2 regions of the Paenibacillus stellifer genome follow, and region 2 is predicted to be linked to the other one. Evidence: riboswitches for the same ligand, from Rfam matches in the RefSeq annotation. Region 2 holds a riboswitch; the other holds the start of a gene.
What was found. A riboswitch is a leader RNA that binds a small molecule or an ion and turns the genes downstream of it on or off. The one in region 2 is predicted to bind cobalamin.
Positions count from the first base shown of each region.

Region 1: linked by a shared signal. The riboswitch ahead of PSTEL_RS26040 (S-layer homology domain-containing protein) and the one ahead of PSTEL_RS02485 (anaerobic ribonucleoside triphosphate reductase) in region 2 are both predicted to bind cobalamin.

Region 1 covers NZ_CP009286.1:1,146,453-1,157,501, reverse strand. Annotated here, with positions in the region: gene PSTEL_RS05295 (methyl-accepting chemotaxis protein) at 1-1,617, opposite strand, end outside; gene PSTEL_RS05290 (ECF transporter S component) at 1,815-2,498, opposite strand; gene PSTEL_RS05285 (ABC transporter ATP-binding protein) at 2,492-4,189, opposite strand; gene PSTEL_RS05280 (energy-coupling factor transporter transmembrane component T) at 4,105-5,046, opposite strand; gene PSTEL_RS05275 (DUF4430 domain-containing protein) at 5,043-5,915, opposite strand; gene PSTEL_RS26040 (S-layer homology domain-containing protein) at 6,112-8,238, opposite strand; cobalamin riboswitch at 8,590-8,789, opposite strand; gene PSTEL_RS05265 (GAP1-N2 domain-containing protein) at 9,064-11,049, opposite strand, start outside.
Region 2 covers NZ_CP009286.1:510,879-521,927, forward strand. Annotated here, with positions in the region: gene PSTEL_RS02475 (ribonucleoside-diphosphate reductase subunit alpha) at 1-1,764, opposite strand, end outside; gene nrdG (anaerobic ribonucleoside-triphosphate reductase activating protein) at 1,995-2,513, opposite strand; gene PSTEL_RS02485 (anaerobic ribonucleoside triphosphate reductase) at 2,510-4,495, opposite strand; cobalamin riboswitch at 4,679-4,918, opposite strand; gene PSTEL_RS02495 (MTH1187 family thiamine-binding protein) at 5,288-5,596, shown strand; tRNA gene PSTEL_RS02500 (tRNA-Thr) at 5,773-5,844, shown strand; gene PSTEL_RS02505 (DUF262 domain-containing protein) at 6,292-6,744, shown strand; gene PSTEL_RS02510 (spore coat protein) at 6,844-7,137, opposite strand; gene PSTEL_RS02515 (hypothetical protein) at 7,121-7,342, opposite strand; gene PSTEL_RS02520 (zinc-dependent alcohol dehydrogenase) at 7,364-8,500, opposite strand; gene PSTEL_RS02525 (spore coat protein) at 8,472-8,888, opposite strand; gene PSTEL_RS02530 (hypothetical protein) at 8,899-9,144, opposite strand; gene PSTEL_RS02535 (GerAB/ArcD/ProY family transporter) at 9,339-10,433, opposite strand; gene PSTEL_RS02540 (Ger(x)C family spore germination protein) at 10,466-11,049, opposite strand, start outside.

The DNA of each region.
Region 1 (11,049 bases), 640 kb from region 2:
CATCTGTTCCTGGCTGGACGCGCTGACATCCTCGACGCCTGCCGCCCCTTTCTGGGTGACCTCATTTACCATGTTCATGACTTCGACCAGATCGCCGCATTCGCTGTACACATGGGAGACCGATTTGTTCATCTTCTCCATCTGGCGGATGGCATCCTCAATGGAGGCGACGATTTGAGCGAAGGCTTCCGCAATCTCGCGGCTTCCCTCCACACCTTCCGACGCCAGCCTTGCCCCGCCAGCCATCGACTCCACTGCTTCGCGGGTCTGCTGCTGGATCTGAGTAATGATGTCGGTAATATGCAGAGAGCTGTTGGCGGTCTCTTCGGACAGCTTGCGAATTTCTCCCGCCACGACAGCGAAGCCCCGGCCCGCTTCGCCCGCTCTGGCCGCCTCAATGGAGGCATTGAGCGAGAGCAGGCTTGTCTGTCCCGCGATACCGTTAATAGTCGTAATGATCTCGCTGATTTGATCGGACAGCCTCGCCAGTGAAACGATGGTGTCCTGCGACTGTATCATGCTCGTATTGATCTCGGTCATCTGCTCCGACACCCAGGCAACCTTCTCCGCCCCCCGGTCGGCAGAATTCGAAGCCAGCGCCATCAGCTCCGACATCTGCCCCGTACCTGTCTGGACCGAATCGATATCCTCCGCCATTGCCTGGACAGATGCGTTGGTCTCTGCGATGGCGTTCACCTGGACCTCAAAGCCCGTTGCAAGCTCGGAAGCGGTCGAAGCAATCAAATTGGATGCAAGCGACGTCTGTTCGGAGCTAGCGCTCATCTGCTCGGATGAGGCGGACAAGGTCTCGGCGCTCTCCGAAACGCTGTGAAGCATCCGGCGCAGACTCTCCATCATCGTATTGTAAGACTGGATAATCTGGCCGATTTCATCTCTCGACGAATACGACGACATAGCCGTAAGATCGCCCTTCTCCGCCCGGCTCATCAAGTTCCGCAGTTCAGCCAGCGGCTTGGTGATAAGCCCCAAGATGAGACGGGAGGCCGCCATGCTGATCAGCACATACACCGCGATCATAATGATATTGATGTTCCTCGCCCGTTCAGCCTGTGAGGAAGCAGCCTCATACGTATTCTCCGCAGCCTGCTGAAGCTGGCTGCCGATATCGTTCAGGAGACCGAACATTTTGTCATTCAGCGTGTTGAACTCGCCCGAGTACAGCTTGTAAGCCTGGGCATTCTGATTGGCCTTGCCGAATACGATAATCTGCTCCCGCTTGGCGCGGTATTCCGGCAGCAGAGATTCATATTCCTTCAGCTTCTGCGAGATGACCGCATTGTCCCAGCTGAGCTGCTTCAGCTTCTTGGTCACTTCGTCGTTGCCCGCTATCTTGGCTTCGATATCATTCGTAAGCTTATCATTGGTTGCCAGATCCTCGGTCAGCAGAAGCGCCAGTACATCGGACTTAATCATTTCATTGTTCAGACGAATCTGTGAAACCCACTGTGCAGGCAGCAAGTTATGCTGATATATATCCTTGGAACGGCCGGCCAGCTGTTGGCCTGTGAGCGTGCCCGATATTCCCACACTGAGCAGAGACAGCAGCACAATGATCGTGAGCAGCCACATTTTTGTTCTTAATTTTAAATTTTTCATAGTTTGCCTGATCCTCGCCTTCCCGGATGAACTTTTCTCCTTTCTTTTTTATCGGCGATTGAGACAGTTTAAATGAATGATACTAAAATTTGGATAATATCAGGAAATATAACACGATTTTTAAGGGAAGATTTGACATTCTCATCATCAAAAAAACCGGGAGAACCTCTCCCGGCTTGCACACTATGGCTCCCGTTTTAACGCAGCAGCCCGTATTTTTGGCGAAAACGCTCCAGCACCTTGATCCACCCTCCCGCCAAAATGGACAGGAAGATGACGTTCGATATCGCATGCGCCAAGTCAAAATAAAAACTCTGGGCATATACCGTCAGCACCAGCCCCCAGCTGAACGCATCCGGGAGCCCGATCAGGGTCCAGATATTCATAATCCAGCCGAACAGAAATCCCCATACAAAACCGAATGTCAAAAGTCCAAGGCGGCTTCTCATAAATCCGGTATTCCGCAGCCAGCCGGCGGTCAGCCCGACCATGCCCCAGGCGAACATCTGCCAAGGCGTCCAGGGTCCCTGTCCGAAATACAGATTGGAGACGAGTGCCGACACCGCCCCGATCACAAAGCCCGCCTCAGCTCCAAATACATAAGCGGATAAAATAACAATGGCCGATACCGGCTTGACGCTCGGCAGGGCGGCGAACGGAATGCGGCTTACAGCGGCGACTGCTGCGAGAACCGCAAGGAGAACCAGCTCGCGGGGCTCCAGCTTGCGGCGCTCCAGCCGAAGGAACAGCGGCAGCATGGCTGCGATTAGCAGCACGAAGCTGAGCAGGAGATAATGCCGGTCCTTCAGTGCAGAGGAGAGCGCCAGACCTCCGATGAACAGTCCCAGGCCGATCAGAAGCGGCAGGCGGAGCTTCACCATCGCGCCATCACATCCTCAACCGTCAGCGCTTCAGGCAGCCAGTCGCGCACGATCCGGCCAACGGCTGTCGTGTAGAAATAATTGGCGCCGAAAAAAGCGGACGGCGTTCCTTCCGCCGCTATACCGCCGTCAAACAGCATGGCACAGCGTGTGGCGCAGCGGGCCGCGAATTCGACATCATGCGTAACTATAGTAACATTCCGGCCCTCCAAGGCGAGAGCGCCCAGCAGCTCCGCCAGCTCCTCCTTGGCTGACGGGTCCAGCCCTTTGGTCGGCTCATCCAGCAGCAGAATATCCGGACGCAGCAGCAGCACCAGGGCAAGCGCAGTCCGCTGCTGCTCGCCCCCGCTAATATCCTGCGGATGGCTGTCCAGCACGCCGCCAAGCCCCAGCTTATCCGTCAAAGCACTGATTTCCCGTTCCCCCTCCGCCGCCGACAGACCCGCATAGCGGGCCATATGCACCAGCTCCTCCGCCACCGTATCGTGGCTGAAGTAGAGCAGCGGGTTCTGCGCCAGATAGCCCGCCGTCATGCCGCTCCCCGGCTTCAGACGTCCGCGCTGCGGCTTAAGCAGACCGGCCATTACTTGAAGCAGTGTCGATTTGCCGGCCCCGTTGCCGCCGAGAATTGCGGTGAGCTCGCTTCTGTATAGGGAGAAATCCAGCTTCCGCAGAACCTCAGGGCCGTCCTTCTCATAGCGGAACGAAATTCCCCGGCATTCGAGCAGCGGCTTCGAAGCAGTGATGCCCCTATCCGCACTTCCGGCCGCGCCATGAAGTGCGGCGGGTCCGGGCGAAGATAGGCTGATGGCCGAAGCCGCTTCCGGCTGGAGACGGCGGCTTACGGCGGCTTCGCCAAGCCAGCGTTTGCCTTCGCGGACGGTCAATGGAACCTGATCCGGCCGACGGTCGTCCGGCTCTGGAGACAGCGCCAGGAACAGGCGCGACGCCGACGGAAGGTACGGCTCCAGCCCCTTCCCTGCCTCCCGGCCGCTGGCAAGCACCAGCTCCCGGGGAGTGCCGCAGGCGGCAAGCCTGCCTTCCTCCATGACCAGAACCCGGTCTGCGAGCGGCATCGCCTCCTCCAGGCGGTGTTCGCTCAGGATAATCGTCATCGACAATTCCTCGTTCAGCCTCCGCAGCAGATGGATGAACTCCCGGGACGCCACAGGATCGAGCTGGGATGTCGGTTCATCGAGCAGCAGCAGCCGGGGGTGAAGCAGCAGCACGGAAGCAAGATTGACCAGCTGCTTCTGGCCGCCAGACAGCTCGTGAACCGGCTTATAGAGCAGCGGCTCCAGATTGAACAATCCGGCGAACTCCGCCAGTCTGCTGCGCATCACGGAAGGCGGCAGCCCCATATTTTCCATAGAGAAAGCCAGCTCCTGCCATACGGTCTCCATGACAATCTGCGCATCCGGATTCTGAAAGACCATGCCAATCTCGCCGGCGGCCGTCTCGGGCGGAAGCTCGCCAAGCTCCATCCCCCTGTACAGCACGGTTCCGCTCTTCTCCCCGACCGGTGCAAGCTCCCGTTTGAGATGCCGAAGGAGCGTCGTCTTCCCGCTGCCCGAAGGCCCGCAGAGAACGATGAACTCCCCTTCCTCTATTCCGAACGATATTCGGTCCAATGAAGGCCGGGACGCTTCGGGATAGCGGAACGAAAGCTCCTGCGCCCGGAGTATTTCCATAACCAGATCTCCTTCCCTTCCACCCACAGCGGAAGCATCGTAAATAAGCAAAAGGCGGCGTACATCCCCGCTTCGGCATATGTAAACATATGGGGACGCATCCGGGGATAGATCATGATATATCCGAATCCTTCGTACCAGCCCCACACAATGCCGGCAGCCGTGGCTCCCAGCACGATCAGAGCCGCCCGGTCCCGGCGCTCCAGCCGGTGAACCGAATAGGAGCTGCGGCGGCGTATTCCATAGCCGCGGGCTTTCATGGAGTCCGCAGTCTGCAGCGCCTCCTCCAGCGACCAGCTCAGGAGCGTCTTCAGCAGCGTCATGCCGCTTGACATGCGGGCGCGGAGGCTGCCTTTAGCCACAGTAATCCCCCGCGCTCCCTGAATAAGCGTGATCTTCGCAAGCCGCCGCTGAAAGAGCGGCACGAAGCGGAGCGTCATCAGCGCGAGCAGGGCGGTTGTGGGGGCCGCCGAGCCGAACAAATACAGGAAACGGTCCGGTGTCACCGTGTAGTTGTAAGACAGAAACAAAATAACCACCGACAGCAGCACAAGCATCATCATGAGCCCGTAGAGCACAGCCTCAAGCGTAATGGGCTGGTCCATAAAATAGAACAGAATGACGGCGCCCCGATGCGAGAACAGCGGATTGAGCAGCGCGGCAGGTACTGCGACGATCAGGACAAAGGGAAGACTCCGTACCAGCGTTCTCCCCTGCCCCTGTAGAACGAGCAGCCCGGTCAGAGCTGCGATTTCCGTAACCAGAAACAGCGGGTGGAAGAGCAGCAGCGTGAACGCCAGCAGACCGGCGTAGTAGACGATCGTCACCGCCGGGTGCATAGACCGGAAGCCGCTCATCTTGGAGCTCCCAGGTCTTTGCCCATATCCAGCGTGTACAGCCAGTCGAGCTTATCCCCCGGAGAGAGGCGGTACGCCCCTGCGCTTTCGCTCGGGAATTCACCGTTCACCCGGTACATCCAGCCGCTCTCCGCACCCCGGTCCTGCTCATACAGATTATCGATCCCCCGGACATAGCTGAAGGCCTTGGCTCCGCTGTACTCCATCTGGATTTTGCGGGCGCGGGTGGCCCGCTTCAGTACCTCCAGTGCCGTATCTCCCTCCTGCACATCGACTGCGGTCGGCGGCAGAATCGTTCCGGTCTGGTCGTCGCCTATGATCGACATGGTAACGGACGTCGCCTTGGGCGAGGGGGATGGCGCCGGAGCCTGGGACGGCTTGGCCGTGGCCGCCGGCTTCACGGTGCCGGCGGAAGCTTGCGCCGAGGCGGCGGGCTTCGCCGCCGCCGATGCCTTGGGCGCCGCGCTGCCGGCCGGCGCGCTCTTGCCCGGGCCGTCAGTTCCGGCCCGGAGGGATGCCGCCGGCGCTGTGCCTGCGGCGGCGGTTCCGACTCCCGGCTGCGCAGCGCCGGGAGCTGATGACGGCCGGGCGGTCGCCGCCCCGGCCGAGGCTTCTGCGGCCGCTGGCGTTCCGGCGGCCGCTGTCACGCCCGGCGAGGCATCCGCGCCGGGCACGGAGCCGGCTTCCGGCGAAGCGGAAGCCGGCTCCAATGCGCCGCCGATATCCTCGGCGGCGGCGGTCTGGGCGGCGGGCGGCGCACTGCCCGCCGGGGCCGCGCCGCGGTCCGAAGCGCAGCCGGACAGCAGGGCGGCGGACAGCAGCAGCACCGGGAGCAGTCTTGCACTGGCTTGACGGAACGTAATCCTCATCGTTGACCTGCACCTCCATTAAACGGGAAAGAACGGGGGCACTCTTGCCTCCCCCGTTCGATGTGGAATGTAATTGGCGCGCGGGCGCCGCCAAGGTTCCGGCGGCGATCCGCACCTTCGAATATTTGAATACTCCTGCTCGGAAGAGCGGGACTGCCCTGAGCTTAAAGTTTGACTTCTTGCTTAAGGTTAAGGCTTAAGGCAATCTGGAGGCTACAACAGCCGCCATTTCGCGCGTCACCAGACCCTGCGGATCAAAGGCCGAGCCGATGCCGGTCATGTAGCCTTTTTCCGTCATGGCGTTCACGGCGTTCAGCGCGTACGAACTGATTTTGCCGCTGTCGGTGAAAGTGGTCTTCGTCAAAGGAGACAGCTTGTAAGCCCGCGCAATCATGACCGCCATATCCTGGCGGGTAATGTACGCGTCCGGCTTGAAGGATGTCGTGGTTACGCCGCCGATCAGGCCGAGCGCTTTCGCTTTCACAACATAACCATAATACCACGAACCGGCCTTCACGTCGCTGAAGCTTGCGGTGCCGGAAGCTGACGGTTCATTGCCCGTAAGACGAAGCAGCAGGGCTGCGAACTGGGCGCGGGTGATCTTCGCCTTCGGAGCGAAGGTCGGCTTGCCGCTGCCTACGCCTTCCATCAGCTTGCTGTTATATACGGCATGTACGGATGCCACCGCCCAAGGCGAAATCTGCTTCTCGTCGGTGAAAATCGTCAGAGCGGTCACCTTCACGGAGCCCGTATACCGGACCACTGATGGTACTGCATTCTCCTTATAGCCCGTAATCTCCACCGTCTGGCTGCCTGGAGGCAGATCAGAGCCAAACGATGCGACGCCCTTGCCGTCGGTCACTGCCGTCTTCCCGCCGATGGAGACGGTAACGCCTGCTGCGCCCGCAGTTACGGGATTGCCGTCAAAGTCCCAGGCGAGACTGCTCACAGTGACTTGAAGCGGTGTGCCCTCCTTCGGTTCAGCCGGTTGATAGGTGACGGAATCCACCAGCTTCGTTACGCCATAATCCCCGTAGTAGAACACGAGATGATCGCCTGCCTGCAGCGTAAGCTGGTCAACCGCGTCATAGACGTTAAGCCACTTGCCTCCGCGCTGAATCGTGTACATCCATCCGTCATATCCGCCGAATCTTGCCGAACCCACACCGCCTATGCCGGCAACGAAGATGCCGAACGAGCTGGATTTCGTCTCAACGGCGAAGCCTTCGGCCTGGGCCAGCTTGTTCAACGCGTCCAGGGCAATGCCGCTATAGACCGTGCCGCCGCCGATGGAAGCTGTCGGTCCTTCTACGTCAACCCTTACCTGCACCTTCGGCTTTGCAGCCAGCGGGTTAGCGGTAAAGTCATACAGATTGCCGTTGCCTTTGGCATACAGGCCATATGCCGCGAGCGCTTCAAGCGCCTGCTCGGTCGCCAGCACATTGCTGCCGCCGCCCAGTGTGTGCGAGAAGCTGCCGTCCGCGAGACGGAAGCTCAGCAGGCGGCTGACCAGCGTCGCGCCGTTCTTGGTGAAATCGGCTCCGGCAGGGTCAATGCCATAGGCCGACAGTGCGATAACTGCCTGCGCTGCGCTCTCACTGCTCGCGCCATAGCCGCCGTTCGATGACTGCTGCTTGGACAGCCAGGCTACTGCCTTTTTACCAGCTGCGTCCACATCGGCTTGTCCTTTATAAGGCGACAGCGCGGTAAGCGCCATGGCCGTCATGTCGGGATCGCTTGCGCTTCCGGCAATCAGCGTGAAGCCGCCGTCACTGTTCTGGCTCTTCAGAATCCGCTGAACGAGCTTGTCTTTGGTCCACACCGCGCCGGCCGGGATGCTGTAATCCCCGGAGCCGAGAGCGATCAGGCTGAACACATAGCCGTTGAGCGTTCCCTTCAGTCCGGTGTTGCCGTATACCTTCTCAACCAGATTGACTCCGGCAAAAGAAGTCGGGTCCTGACCGGCCGCTTTAACCGCCAGCACCGTGCGCGCATAATCCGTTGCCGAGAACTTGGCGGCGCCAGTCTTAACCTGGCTTTCCAGAGACGTTACATAGGAAGCGGGGAGTTGATATCCCGCCTGCGCCAGTCCGATTGCCTGCCAATCGGAAGTTACGCCCTGGCTCAGCACATACTCGGCGGCCGAATAGACCGCCTCGGTTGCGCTGACAGAGCTGCTGGAAGCTGCCGCCGAAGCGGAGCTGCCGGATGCAGCAGCCGCTGCCGTGCCTGCTCCTGAGGAGAAAGATCCGCCAACCAGTGAAATAACTAACAATAATGCCATTCCGAGCGCGCTTGCTCTCGAATAAACTCTGTGCAGCATTGCCTCATCCTCTTTCCTGTAAAAATAGTCGGGAGTCGTTCATCAAGGATAATCGCGAAGTCCGCATCCTAAAGACGTCAAGCGTACATGGGAAATATCGGGCCGGTTACACGGTGAGGCTTGTAGGCCCTTCTATTCCCGGGAAAAAAAGACCACCCCCAAGAGGGAGCGGTCTTCTCATAGAGCCGGAAACGATGCAGCATCGATTCCGGATATCGGCCGGTTCTTCCGCGCAGATGCCCTCACCCCCCGAAGGACATCCGCTCCTGATCCGGGCGGAGCGGACCGCAATCTCTGTCCGCCGCCCGAATAACATACGCCGCGAAGCGAAGTCGTCTGGCGCTTCGCGCTGCCGTATGTGACAAAAAGGCAGGTCTCCTGGCTTATGCCTCACCGCTTCCCTCCGGCCTTCCCGCTCCATCAAGAGAGCAGTGGCCAGCTAACTCGGAGGGACGCTCCGCAATTACAGTGGCGGGACCGCGCCGGATTTCAACCGGCTTCCCTTTTAAGCGGGCCCGCAAGGGACCCGCACCTTTTTTAAGACGTATTCATTTTTAAACATCATTTATCATATCGGTAATTGTGAAGGTTGTCCATATCCTAAAGTCTTACAGTGCGAAGAATATGCCCGCGGCATCCCTCTATCGCAAAAATAACCCCGTATGACGGACCTCGCAGCTCGAAATAGAAGAATGTATAAGCTGAGCGCTTATCATGGTCTTCTATTTCCCGGTAAACGCATGGCGTCAGAAGACACCATAAGGCGTTTATCCTTGGGAGGCGAAGGCGCCGTGCAGGGTTATGGTATCACGGGGCAGTCTCCCGCTATTCCGCAGACGGCTCTGCGGTTTCGCCCGCAGATGGCGACGGTGAAGGCGACGCAGATGCCGCCAGCGGGTTGTCCATCAGGACGAGCGTGTAGTCCTCCGCCTTGATCGTGCTTCCGGCTGTCAGCGTCGGAGTTGAGGCGAGCGTCACGGTCACCTGGTAAGGCGCGACTGCGTTTCCCGCCGCGCCCTGGCCGCCGGCCGGAGCGGGCGAAGCCGTTCCGCCCGGCGACGCGGACGCCGCTGCCGCTCCGCTTGCAGCGGTAGCGCCATCCCCGGAAACAGCCGGGGATGCTGATGTACCATCTCCCCCGGCTGCGGGAGATGGTGAAGCGCCGCCCGCCGCGTTATCTGCGGCGGCTGCGCTGTTGTCCGCTCCCGCGCTTGACGCCGGGAGCGCGCTGCCTTCCGGCGCGGCCGTGCCGGATGCCGCGCCGGAGCCTGGCTCGCCGCTTGCGGCAGGCGAGCCGCCGGGCAGCGAGCAGCCGTGGGACAGGCTGCTCACCTTATAGATAACGGGCTCGCCCGCGCCCGTATCCACCGTGACTTCCGCCGGGTTGAACTGGCGGCAGTCATCCGCGCTCGCGAAGGCGAACAGCAGCGAGCGTCCGTCTTCGCCGCCGCCGAGATATACGGCGGCCGGGAGATAGGCCGGGGCCGACGGCATCGCGGCCCCGGTAGGCGCCGGCGAAGCGGCCGGCGCCGCTTCGTTGCCGGCGCCTCTCGTCAGCAGGAAGACGAGCAGCGTCGCGGCCAGCAGCACAATCACCGCCGTCCCGAGGAGAAAGGGAAAGCGGCGGGACGCCCATTTCCGGAGCGGCGGCGCCAATTGATTGCGGGCCTCCGTGTAGACTCCCTGCAGGGCGGGGCCTGCGGCGGCCAGCTCGTTTTTGCGGAAATCGCGGTTCTTGAACGCTTCACGGTCATGAGCCGCAAAATGCTTCAAAATCGCCCGCCGGTAGCCTGGATACAGCTTCTTGGACGAGACGGCGAACAGAGGCTTGTCCTGCGACCAGGCGAGGAAGCGGTACACGGTCTCCTTGTCGCCAGCCTTGCGCCGCACATGATCCAGCACGGATTCATATTCCAGCGGTCCGCCTTCGCGGTTCATGCTGTGATAGAAGGCGAGCGGAATCCGGGCAAACGGCTCCGCTCCCCGGCTCTCTTTCAGCCAGCGCTGCCCCAGGAGCTGTACATCGTCCAGCTCCTGCGGCGCGAGCTTCTCGAAAATCCCGGCATCCGGGTCTTCCTCGCCGAACCAGCGGTAAGCGGCCCGCAGCACATTCGCCTTCCGTCTGCTCTGAAGATCAAGCGGCGGGTCCCACTCGCCCATATCGAGCGAGTAGCGTACGAAAGTAAGCTCAAGCAGCTGCTCCTGCGTAATCTCCTCAAGCGACAGCCGGGTCAGCAGATAACGGTCAGCCGAAGCCGCCAGCTCCTTCATCAGTGCCAGCGCGTCCAGGCCGATGCCGGCTCCCCGGCGGCGGCTCTTCTCCGCCTGCTCGATATAGTCGTGGATCGCGGCCACCGCCAAGACGGAATCCTCTTCCCTCTCCAGCTTCTCGGGCAAATAATCCCGCAGCCCGTCCCGGAGCGCGGGCAGCCGGAGCGCTTCCGGCATGAACCGGTCCCAGTCTGCCACAAACTCCATCAAATCCGCGGTCTGTTCGGCAGAAGCCAGCCGGGCATCCACATACGGCTGGAACAGCAGGCGCGCGAATACCGGCGTACTGAGCAGCTTGCCGAAGAACGCGGCCGCCAGTTCGCTGCTGCCCTCCACTACCCGAAATGCCGCCGCCAGCGCGTCGTCCCGTCCGGCGTTTTGCGCGTTCAGCATGCCATTGATGAAATAATCGACGATGCGCGTCCGATAATTGTGGCCCTTCAGCGAGAAATAATCCCGGAAGCTCTCCAGCACAGCTGGCTCCGGTACGCCCTTCTGCCGGATCTCGTCGAACTCCCGGTCGAACCGTTCCAGGAACAG
Region 2 (11,049 bases):
AACGAGCAGGTAGTTGATCTTCTCATAGAGATGATCATTGTATTCCACGGCCTCTTCGGACTCCCAGCGGATGCCTTCAAGCGCCAGCAGATGATGCAGGCCGAAGGTGCCGAGGCCTACGGCACGGTACTGGCTGTTCGTGTACTGCGCCTGCAGCACTTCGATATTGTTGATGTCGATCACATTGTCCAGCATGCGCACCTGAATCGGAATGAGGCGTTCCAGCACACCGGCCGGAACCGCGCGGGCAAGATGGATCGAGTTCAGGTTGCAGACGACGAAGTCGCCCGGGATTTTGGAGATGACGATCCGGGTCTGGCCGTCCTTGGTTACGAGTTCTTCCTGCTCCACCACGGTAGCGGACTGGTTCTGCATAATTTCCGTGCACAGGTTGGAGGAGAAGACCATGCCCTTGTGGCGGTTCGGGTTCGACCGGTTCACCGTGTCGCGGTAGAACATGTACGGCGTTCCCGTCTCCAGCTGCGATTTCATGATCCGTTTCATAATATCGATAGCCGGAACGGTAATGCGGGACAGCTCCGGATGAGCGGAGGCCTCGGCGTACTTCTCGCGGAAAGCTCCGTTTCCGAACTCTTCGTCATAGAAATCCTCCAGACCGAGCGCGCGGCCGTTCTCGTCCTTCCAGCCCATGACCTTCTTGACTTCATGCGGGCAGAACAGGTTCCATTGACTGCGCGCCTCGACAGCTTCCATGAACAGGTCGGGCAGGCAGACGCCGTGGAAGACGTCATGGGCGCGCATGCGCTCGTCGCCATTGTTCAGCTTGAGGTCAAGGAAGGCGAGAATATCTTTATGGAAGACGTCCAGGTATACGGCAATCGCGCCTTTGCGGGTGCCGAGCTGGTCGACGCTGACGGCGGTATTGTTCAGCTGGCGAATCCAGGGGATGACGCCGGAGCTGGTGTTCTTGTGGCCGCGGATATCCGAGCCGCGTGCCCGCACCTTGCCGAGGTAGACACCGATGCCGCCGCCCATTTTGCTGAGACGGGCCACATCAGTATTGGAATCGAAGATGCCTTCCAGGGAGTCGTCAACCGTGTCGATGAAGCAGCTGGAGAGCTGGCCGGCGACCTTTTTGCCCGCGTTGGACATGGTCGGAGTGGCGGCAGTCATATAAATGTTGCTCATCGCCCAGTAGGCTTCCTTCGCGAGCTCCAGCCGCTTCTCGGCCGGTTCCTGATGCATGAGGTACATGGCGATGACCATATAGCGCTCCTGCGGCAGTTCCATGACGCGCCCTTCGAAGTCGCGGGCCAGGTAGCGGTCGGAGAGAGTAAGAAGGCCGATATAGTCGAACAGCAGATCACGGGAAGGATCGATGCAGGATGCCAGCTCGTCGATCTGCTCCTTGGTATAGGCGGTCAGCAGTTCCTCGCGGTACACGCCTTTGGAGACGAGAGCCTCGATCAGCGGATACAGTGCGCCGTAGGGCTCATCCGGGTAAGCCTTGTAGCGGCGGTTCACCGCGGCTTTTTTGTACAGGGAGGTCAGCAGGGAGCGGGCGGCGGCGAACTTCCAGTTCGGCTCTTCCTTCGAGACCAGCTCTAGCGCGCTCATCGTGAATGCACTGCTGATTTCCTCACCGCTGACTTCGTCGCGGCGGAGCTTGGCGTTCACGCCGCGCAGCAGCGTGTCCTTATTCAGACCCTCCAGGTCTTTCAAAATCCGGTCGGCGTATACGGACAGACGCATTTCATCAAAAGCAAGCTGACGGTTGTCGGGTTTCACTACGAGTTGAGGCATATCGATCGCTTCCTTTCAAGTTTTCAATATCAAAAATTAAGGTATCGGGTCTGAAAAGAACTTGAGAACATGGTTCTGTGCCTCCGGAAAGGCCGGTTGCCCGGCTGCTTTCATATCGGCAAGTTTGTTAAGTTCTCAAGTTCTTAAGCTCAGCATATCAGCTTGTATGGAGCGCGGAGGGCGCTCCATAACCGGATAGAGTCCGGCAGGGTTTCATGAGCTATTTCATGCTATTTCCATACGGCGGGCGCCCACAGTACGGGCTCCGCCTTTCCGAGACTGGCCTGCACGTCGATAATCCGCTGGTTCGAGCTTCCTCTATAGCGGAGCGTGGTGTCCTTGAGGGCTTCGACGAACCGCCCGTCGATCACGACCTGGCAGAGCGACAGCAGTTCGAACTCCGGCGAGCCGGGCGATGCCGTCAGCTCTTCGTAAGTGTAGCCGGTGTAGATCCACACCGGGTAATCCGGCAGAACGGCGCGCAGCTCGCGGATGAAATCAGACACTTCGGCAGCTGAGAAAAAGGGATCTCCGCCCGCCAGCGTCAGCCCGTCGAGCAGCGGATTTGCGGCGATCTCCGTGATGATCTCCGCCTGCCGCTCCCTGGTAAAAGGCTCGCCGTACGTGAAGTTCCACGTTTCGGGATTGAAGCAGCCGGGGCAGCGGTGGCGGCAGCCGCTGATGAAGAGAACGGCCCGGATGCCGTCGCCTTCATTGATTGATTCCGGGTAGTAGCCGCATAGATTCACAGATGCTTCACCCGGTCCCGGACCTCGGCCTGCTTGGCCGCGTTGAATCGGGTCTGGTAATCGCCGGTGAGGTAGCCCGTCACGCGGCGGAGGCGGCGCATATGCACTTCTTCCTCATGCGCTCCGCAGGAAGGGCAGTTCGTGCCGATCACGCCCTCGTAGCCGCAGCCCGAGCAGCGGTCTACGGGATGGTTGATGCTGAAATAGCTGATGTCCTGATCCAGCGCGTAGCGGATGATTTTGACAAAAGCCGCCGGATTGCTTCGCGCGTTCCCGTCCAGCTCTACATAGGAGATGGCACCGGCGTTGCAAAGATCATGGAATGCCGCCTCCAGCTTGATCTTGTTCGCCGCTCCCGTCTGGTAGTAGACCGGTACATGGAACGAGTTCGTGTAGTACTCGCGGTCCGTTACGCCCGCGATCGCGCCGTGCTCACGGCGGTCGATCTTGGTGAACTTGCCGGACAGCCCCTCCGCCGGGGTGGCGAACAGGGTGATGTTGAGGTCCAGCTCTTCACTCTTGCGGTCGCAGAACTCGCGCATATGCCGGATGATTTCAAATCCCTTGGCATATACGTCGGCATCTTCGGCATGATGTCTGCCGTACATGGCCTTCATGCACTCCGCGAGGCCGATGAAGCCGATGGACAGGCTGCCATGTTTCAGCAGATCGCCGACGGAATCGTCCGGCGCCAGATGCTCGCCGCCTTCCCACACGCCTTCGCGCATCATGAAGTCCGAGGCCTTCGCCTTCTGCTTGACTTGAATGTGGAACCGGTGAAGCAGGCCCTCCAGCGCGATTTCCATATAATGATCGAGATCGGTGTAGAAGCCCTGCTCGTCCGCCGCAAGCCGGCGGCCCGTCGCGATGCCGTGACGGATGCCGAGCCGCACCAGATTCAGCGTGTTGAAGGACAGATTGCCTTTGCCGGAGCAGCGGTTGCGCCCGAAGCGGTCGCCGAGCACCCGGGTGCGGCAGCCCATCGTGGCAAATTCGGTATCCGGGTCTGCCGGATCGTAATACATGAGATTCAGCGGAGCATCCAGGTTCGCGAAGTTCGGATACAGCCGCCGGGCCGAGCATTCCGCAGCTTTCAGGAACAGCTCGTAGTTCGGATCGCCGGGCTGCTGGTTGACGCCTTTTTTACATTTAAAAATCTGGATCGGGAACACCGGCGTCTCGCCGCTGCCGAGCCCGTTCATCGTTGCCGTCAGCAGGGAATCGATTACCAGCTGTCCTTCCGGCGTCGTGCAGGTGCCGTAGTTGATGCTCGTGAACGGAATCTGGCCGCCTGCCCGGGAGGACATCGTATTGAGATTATGTATGAGGCTCTCGGCAGCCTGCAGCGTCTCGGCCTGCGTCTCTTTCATGGCGAAGCGGTAGACTTTCGGATAGCGTTCCTGAAGGTCGGTCCGGCTCATGGTGATTTCACCGAGCTCTGCACTATCTGCCGCTTCTTCAAAATAGTTCAGCCCCTTGCGGAACAGCTTGGCGAAGGACTTGGCGACATAAGGTGCGAGATCATGGTCGAGCTTGCTTCCCGACACCCCGCCGTACTGCGCGTTCTGTTGGGATTGAAAAATAATCGCCGTCAGCGCCATCGCCGTCATGATGGAATTCGGCGGGCGGACACTGCCGTTGCCCGTATTGAAGCCTTCGCGCAGCAGCTTGTCGAACGGGATGAAAATGCAGTTGGTCGTGCCGATGACGTATTGATCCAGATCATGGACGTACACGACATTTTCCTTGATCGCTTTGACGAGATGAGGGGGCATCGTGAAGCTGCGGGCGTACCATTTCGAGTACTCGCTGCCGAATTTGCTCATTTTGCCGGAGAAGCTTTCTCCGTTCAGGTTGGCATTCTCCCGCAGCAGGTCCATATCCCGGCTGTCGATGATATCGCGCCCCAGTCCGATAACTTCCTCCAAAAGCTCTTCGTTCACGCTTTGCCCGTCAGTCTGCCATTTCTCCAGCAGCGTCATGATGCAGCTCTCCTCTCCATAATGTCCAGCGATTCTATCCTTGAGTATGTAAAAATATAAAAGGCATTCTCCGCGCAGGAAACCGCAGAAAATGCCACTATGTCGATTGGACCGCCCAAGGCAGGGCGCACCCTCAAGAAGGCGCATAGCGGACACCTCTCCTGTTCCTCGCAGGACTTCAATTGGCGTCACTAGATGCAGGCAGGTCTCCTGGCTTCCGTTCCATCTTCCGGCGCCTTCCCAAAGGCCCGAATGGCGGCTTTCAGTGGCATGTGCCGGAAGATGCCGTCTTCGTTCTCTAGCGCGTTTGAAGAGGACGGACATCCGGTTACAGTGGCGGGACCGCAGCGGTTTCGCACCGCTTTCCCTTTTAAGCCCGGGCTTCCATTTTGGAGCTCGGACACCCGAATCTACTATATTTTGTTGTTGCTTATTAAAAATAACCCAATATATTGTATCTGTAAACATATTTTTTGTGAACTTAATATCCACAGCATCATCCACAACAGACCTTGGGAAATCCACATCTCGTCCACAAACCATCCACAGATTTATCCCCAGATTGGGTAGATATGGGGAAAACTCCGGGAATGCAGTGGCCGTTTCGCCTATTGATTTTGGCACAATCTAGCGTAGACCGGGATACAAAATGCAGATTTTTGGGAGAGAAAAATAGGCCTCTGGAGCTTGCGGATTTGTGGCTCTTGCGTTCAATTGCTACAATGGAAGAAGAGCCGCGAGAAGCGGATATTCGCGTCAAATCCCGGCAGGGGAAATAAAGGAGGTATATCGATGGCAATCGCTGAAATTACCGTCATTCCGATCGGAACGGGCAGCACGAGCCTCAGCAGCTATGTCGCCGACATGCAGCGCGCGCTGGAGAGCGTGGAGGGTATCACCTATGAGCTGACTTCAATGGGCACGATTATCGAGGGCCCGATTTCCCGCATCTTCGCAGCGGTGGAGGTGCTGCATGAGTCGCCGTTTAACGGCGGAGCGCAGCGCGTGTCCACGTCGCTCAAGATCGACGACCGCCGCGACAAGGCGGGCAGCAGCCGGCAGAAGCTGGAGTCCGTGGAACGGAAGCTGCAGGGCGAGTAGAGGCGGCGGGCTATGTCCGCTGACTTAGATGGGGCCGCCGTTTCCCTGCACAGCCATCAGGTGTAGGGCAGGGGAGCGGCGGACTCGGTTGAGCAGAACAGTTGCTATAAAAAACAGTTGCTTTTCTCGTCAGAAGCGGTATAATAGTTTCTGTTGTGACGCAAATTAAATGTTATGCTGGTGTAGCTCAGGGGTAGAGCAACGCACTCGTAATGCGTAGGCCGGGGGTTCAATTCCCTTCACCAGCATCCCAAGAAAGTCAATAACGGCGCGGGTTTCCGAGATTTCGGAAACCGCGCCGTTTTGTTGTAAATCTCCCGACTTCTTAGGCCAATCATTAATATTTCTTTGGGCTATTTTGGAGGGATAATAATTAAATGGATGTTCGGAAACATGATTTCAGAAGCGCTTAATACGTTATTTGGCACAACTCGATTTTCACCAGACCATATTCCAATCTTGGCGGCATTACTAGCTTGGGTCGGTTCTTTTCTGAGAGCTAATCAAAAAAACCAGAAAGCGGAATAGAGGGGATATCTTTCTCTCATCTGTTGAGCTAAGTCATCAAAACGGGATTGTAGCAATGTAGTGGAAGTAGAACGGAGAGTATAAGGCAGAAACATAGTGTGAATTGCGAGTGAACAAACCGGGGTATCAGCCTCCGGTTTGTTTTTATATTCGGGGAGGAAACTCTAATGAAAATGAAAAGAGCAAGTATCCAACGGACAACAAAAAGCCTTTTGAACATGCGGGAGCGGAATCGGTTTGATCTTCCATTTCATCGCAACTCCGTATGGAAAAATGATCGGCGTTCCTTTCTGGTCGAATCCATGATTCAGGATTGGTACATTCCGAACATTTTGGTATGGGACAATGGAGATGATAACGTTTGGGTCATTGATGGCCGGCAGCGCTGGGAATCTACGTTTCTCTTTCAGGATGGTCTTTACAAGCTCAGTAGCGGTACGGCAGATTTCAATTGTAAGAAACTGGCTGGCAGGAAATGCTCGGGGTTATTCTGTAACACACAGTTCGAGTTCCTGACTTATAACTTCACCGTCACTGAATTCCGGGATTGCACGTTTGAACAAGTCGAAGAACTGTTTTACCAGGTGAACCAATCCGTGCCGCTCGCATCGACTGATTAAAGTGTGATTTTCTGAACCTTTTGTTAGAATTCAATATGATCTTTGGGCTTAACAAACGCAATACAAAAAGCAGTAGTATTAACAATATTGAAACTGCCCTCATGGTAATTTGAGGGCAGTTTCAATATTATTTAAATCCATCTGAAGCTGATCCTTAACAAGCCAAGGCTGGTACCATTTACATTCTATCAGATAAGTTGAGATTCGCTCATACAGATCGATATTTTGCTCCAATTGCTGTTCGAGTGTTCTTCTGATCTCCGGAGTGATCGCTTCTGTAATGGCAATTGCATAGCTGCGTACACCATTCTTTGCGGACAAGAGTAAATCGGATGCAATGACTTGATCGGTTAACGTATTTAGCCCGGTTAAATATTCAATGATAGGGTTCATAAGTGAATTCCTGCTCCTTGGCTTTTTTTATAATACTGCCTAACTCTTGCAATTGGCTGGCAGATATTTCTGCATCCAATTGCATCAACGACTTTAACTGGGGATCTGACACAAGCATTTGCATTGTTTTGGCTTTGGTTAGGCAGATGGTTTTGAATGCTGTGATCTCATGAACATCCAACACCTCATGGAATGCGTAACTCATTAATCCAATTCCTCCAGTTCTTTAGGGTTTCAAAATAACTTTAATGCAGTTCTCCGTTTTCGTGTCAAATACTTGATATCCATGCTTGGCTTCGCTTAGTGGCAATACATGCGTAACAATATCCCCTGGATCAACTTTCCCGCTAGATACCAACTCGTACATGTAGGGCATATAATGAATAACCGGAGCTTGTCCGGAACGGATGTTAATGTTGCGCTGCATAATATCACCTAGTGGAAACCCATTGTACCTGCCGCCATAAACGCCTGTTAGCTGGATAGTACCCCCTTTGCGAACGGACTGCGATGCAAGGATAACTGCGCCTAGCGCTCCTCCTTGTAACCTCATGCCACTCGTGAGAAACTCGAGGTCGCTCATCTTGCCGTCCATCCCAACGCAATCTATGACAACATCTGCTCCGCCTTGAGTCATTTCATTTAAAAACCCGCCAACATTGGATTCCTGTCCAACATTCACAACCTCGACGTGATTAGTTCTTTTGGCATGCTGCAAACGGTAGTCGACGTAATCGACCGCAATAACCCGCTTGGCGCCCTTCAACCAGCAAAATTTTTGTGCAAGCAACCCAACTGGGCCGCATCCTAGAACAATAACCGTATCGCCGTTCTTAACTCCAGCGTTATCAACGCTCCAGAACGCAGTCGTCATTACATCGGCGATAAGAATAAGTTTTTCTTCGGCAACTTCACAGCTTTCTGGAACTTTGAAATGAGTGAAATTTGCAAAAGGTACCCGTAAATATTCAGCCTGTCCGCCAGGATAGCCGCCGGTATTTCCAGAATAGCCGAAATACCCGCCCATTTCGCCATTGTCATTGGAATGATCACACTGGCTTTCCAACTGATGTCGGCAGTAAAAGCATTCTCCGCAGGCAATGGTGAATGGAATGATGACACGATCGCCTTTTTTTAACTTGGTGACGCCTGGGCCAACTTCCTCCACAATGCCCATTGGCTCGTGCCCGATAACATCATTCTCGTGCAGATTGGGAATCATTCCATGAATCAGATGCAGATCGGAGCCGCAAATGGCGGTGCTGGTCAGCTTCACGATCATATCGTCAGGCTTCTCGATTCTGGGGTAGGGGACGTCCTTGACAGCGATGTTTTTAACGCCTTGGTATGTTACGGCTTTCATGTTCGAGTTCACTCGCTTTCGAAGATTCATCTGGCGCTTGATCAAACATTCCTTTTCTTGAAGTATCGGCCGGGAAAAGTTTCATTTTTCCAATAAGGGTTATATTGTTTGCTGAAAGTTGGTCTAATTTGTACTGTTCACCGAGTTCATAAGGATGGAACCACTTTTTTTCGATCATCAGTGCCGTAATTTCCTGGTGGAGGGCAATCGCTTGGGTCAGCATTTTTTTTAGCAGTTCACGAACTTCGGGTGATGCTGTCTCGGTTAGAGCAAACGCAATATTGCGCACGCCCTGCTTCGCACGGGACAGGAAGTCAGTTGCAAAAGTGGCATCAGCCATTTCAGGCATATAAAGCGCATTTATCGGGTCCAAATGATCGTGATTCATCGTCGTCTCCTTAGTTTAGGATGGGGGTTGGACGGTTTTCCGGTACTTCTTTTCGGAATGGGGCTTGCGCGTAGACCGCCTGTAAATCGGAAATCCCTTCAATGCATTGCTGTACATCTTTCTCCATAAGTGCCCGCAAGTCTTGATCAAATACAAGTCCTTGTATTAACTTGGATTTGGCGAGACAGAGCGTTTTGAAGTTGAGCAGTTCATGAATCTCTAGCGACTCGTGTGCGGCCAATAATTTCTTATCCAAATACATGTCCCTCCGTTGATGTATTTCTGAATTTTCTCTATAATGCCCTGAATTTGTCGCTTTATGTTTAACACGGGAGAAAAAGAGCTCTACGATACACGTCGAGTGGCTTAAATAATACTCTTTAACCGAGCTGATGCCCGATTTATAGAAAATGGTCGGTAATGTTAACTGTTAACGAAATAATTGAGAGTTTAGGTATGCCTTTTTCTTCTACGTATATGCATTACTATCAGAAGTAGGGCAGGTAGTCCGATTTGGAACAATGGCCACCAGTACTTGACCGCAATTTCTCTGCCTACCTTAATAAATTCTGTATAAGTGGGAAAGAGAAATGCGAGAGAGTATATGACACCTCCGACTAGAACAGTAGCCTTTTTATGGCTGATTCCCGTTATTCTTGTAGTTCCGACTACTGCCCCGTTAGAGAAAATGGCTAGCTTGGTTCCCAGGCTTAAGAACATCAACAATGTAAATATTGGATCAATTCGCTCAAATACGTTTGTCAGCTTAATCAACTGGACGATTTGAAGCAGAGGGAGAGCGCTGTTCGTCGCCAAAACAGGTCCAAGTACCAAAATGTTGATCTGATTTATAATAACTATAAATATTGAGCTCGCACAGTATGCTTTTATGACTTTAGGTATCATTCGTGGTCTAGCAGCTGTTAACGGGTAGAACACCAGAAACACAACCACTTGTCCAAAGGGAAAAGAGAGAATATCGGGTATCGCCGACTTTATGACCGGCCTCCATCCATACTCAAGCACAGGCAACATAAGAGGGAAGTGAACTAGGCCTGTTAGCATAACCATGATCACGATAATAGTGTACCCTACTGCTACAAAAGGGAGTAATACAAGGCAAATCAGGAAAAGTACTTCTGTTCCGTACCGAACTGAGTTGCTAACAACCAGAATAACAATCAACATCACTGACCACAGCGGAGTGCCCGGCAGCAGTATTGTTATCGTCACTTCCCCTATATCCCGCAGGTTCCTCGATGCTTCAAGTGCAAAGTAGCCGACAAAGGTTAGATTAATTAAGTTTCCTATATATTTTCCAATATAGTGGCGGTATAACTGAAACAAATCCAATCCAGGGTCTATCCGGTGTATGGCCAAATGCATTAACAGCAGAAGAAAACCGGCTAAGGCCCCGATCAGCATAGCCAACCATGCATCCTGCTTCGCTTCTCCACCAATCAGGAATAAGCTTGTACTTCCCACTTCGAATAATGCGAGTGCGATTGCCAATTCGGAAACACGAGCATGGGATTTGTTTGACACACCACTCGCTCCTCTCAGCTTGGTAATTGCGACTATTCCAAGGTCTTATTCATCATTTGCCTGAACGAGTTAAGGAACAGCCGGGTCCTAACGACCTTGACTTTGACATCCGCTTTCATGTCCATCCGAGCCAGTTCCTCATCCCAATTCGGTTTGAGTTTGTGCCACTCCTTTGGGTTACGCACATGAATCTTGTTGCCAATTCCCAGAATATCGACTTTCATCGCTTTGGCGGATGCCCAAGCCATCTCCATCTGCCTTAAAATCACTTGTTCAATTTGCTGTTTGAGTTTATCAATGCCAGACGTATCGGTCAGATCCTCCTCGGAGGTGGTTTCGATAAGCTCTCCGCTGACCTCGGCTTTTACCTTTATGGTATAATGTAGCAGGCCTTTAACGGGGGTGACTTTAACTTTGGCGTTACAGATTCTTACCGCCGACTGGTTCTCTTCACCGAGAGAATCGGGATCTGGAAAAGAGAGGGTCGTGCCTTTTACGCGATTGGTCAGCCAAGACATCCCCAAACTTTCCTCTAAATTCATTTTCCCGACACTGCGATCTCCTTTAAAGATCACCAGTCCTGTCAGTCTCAGCTTGGCACTCTGTGCAGTCTTCG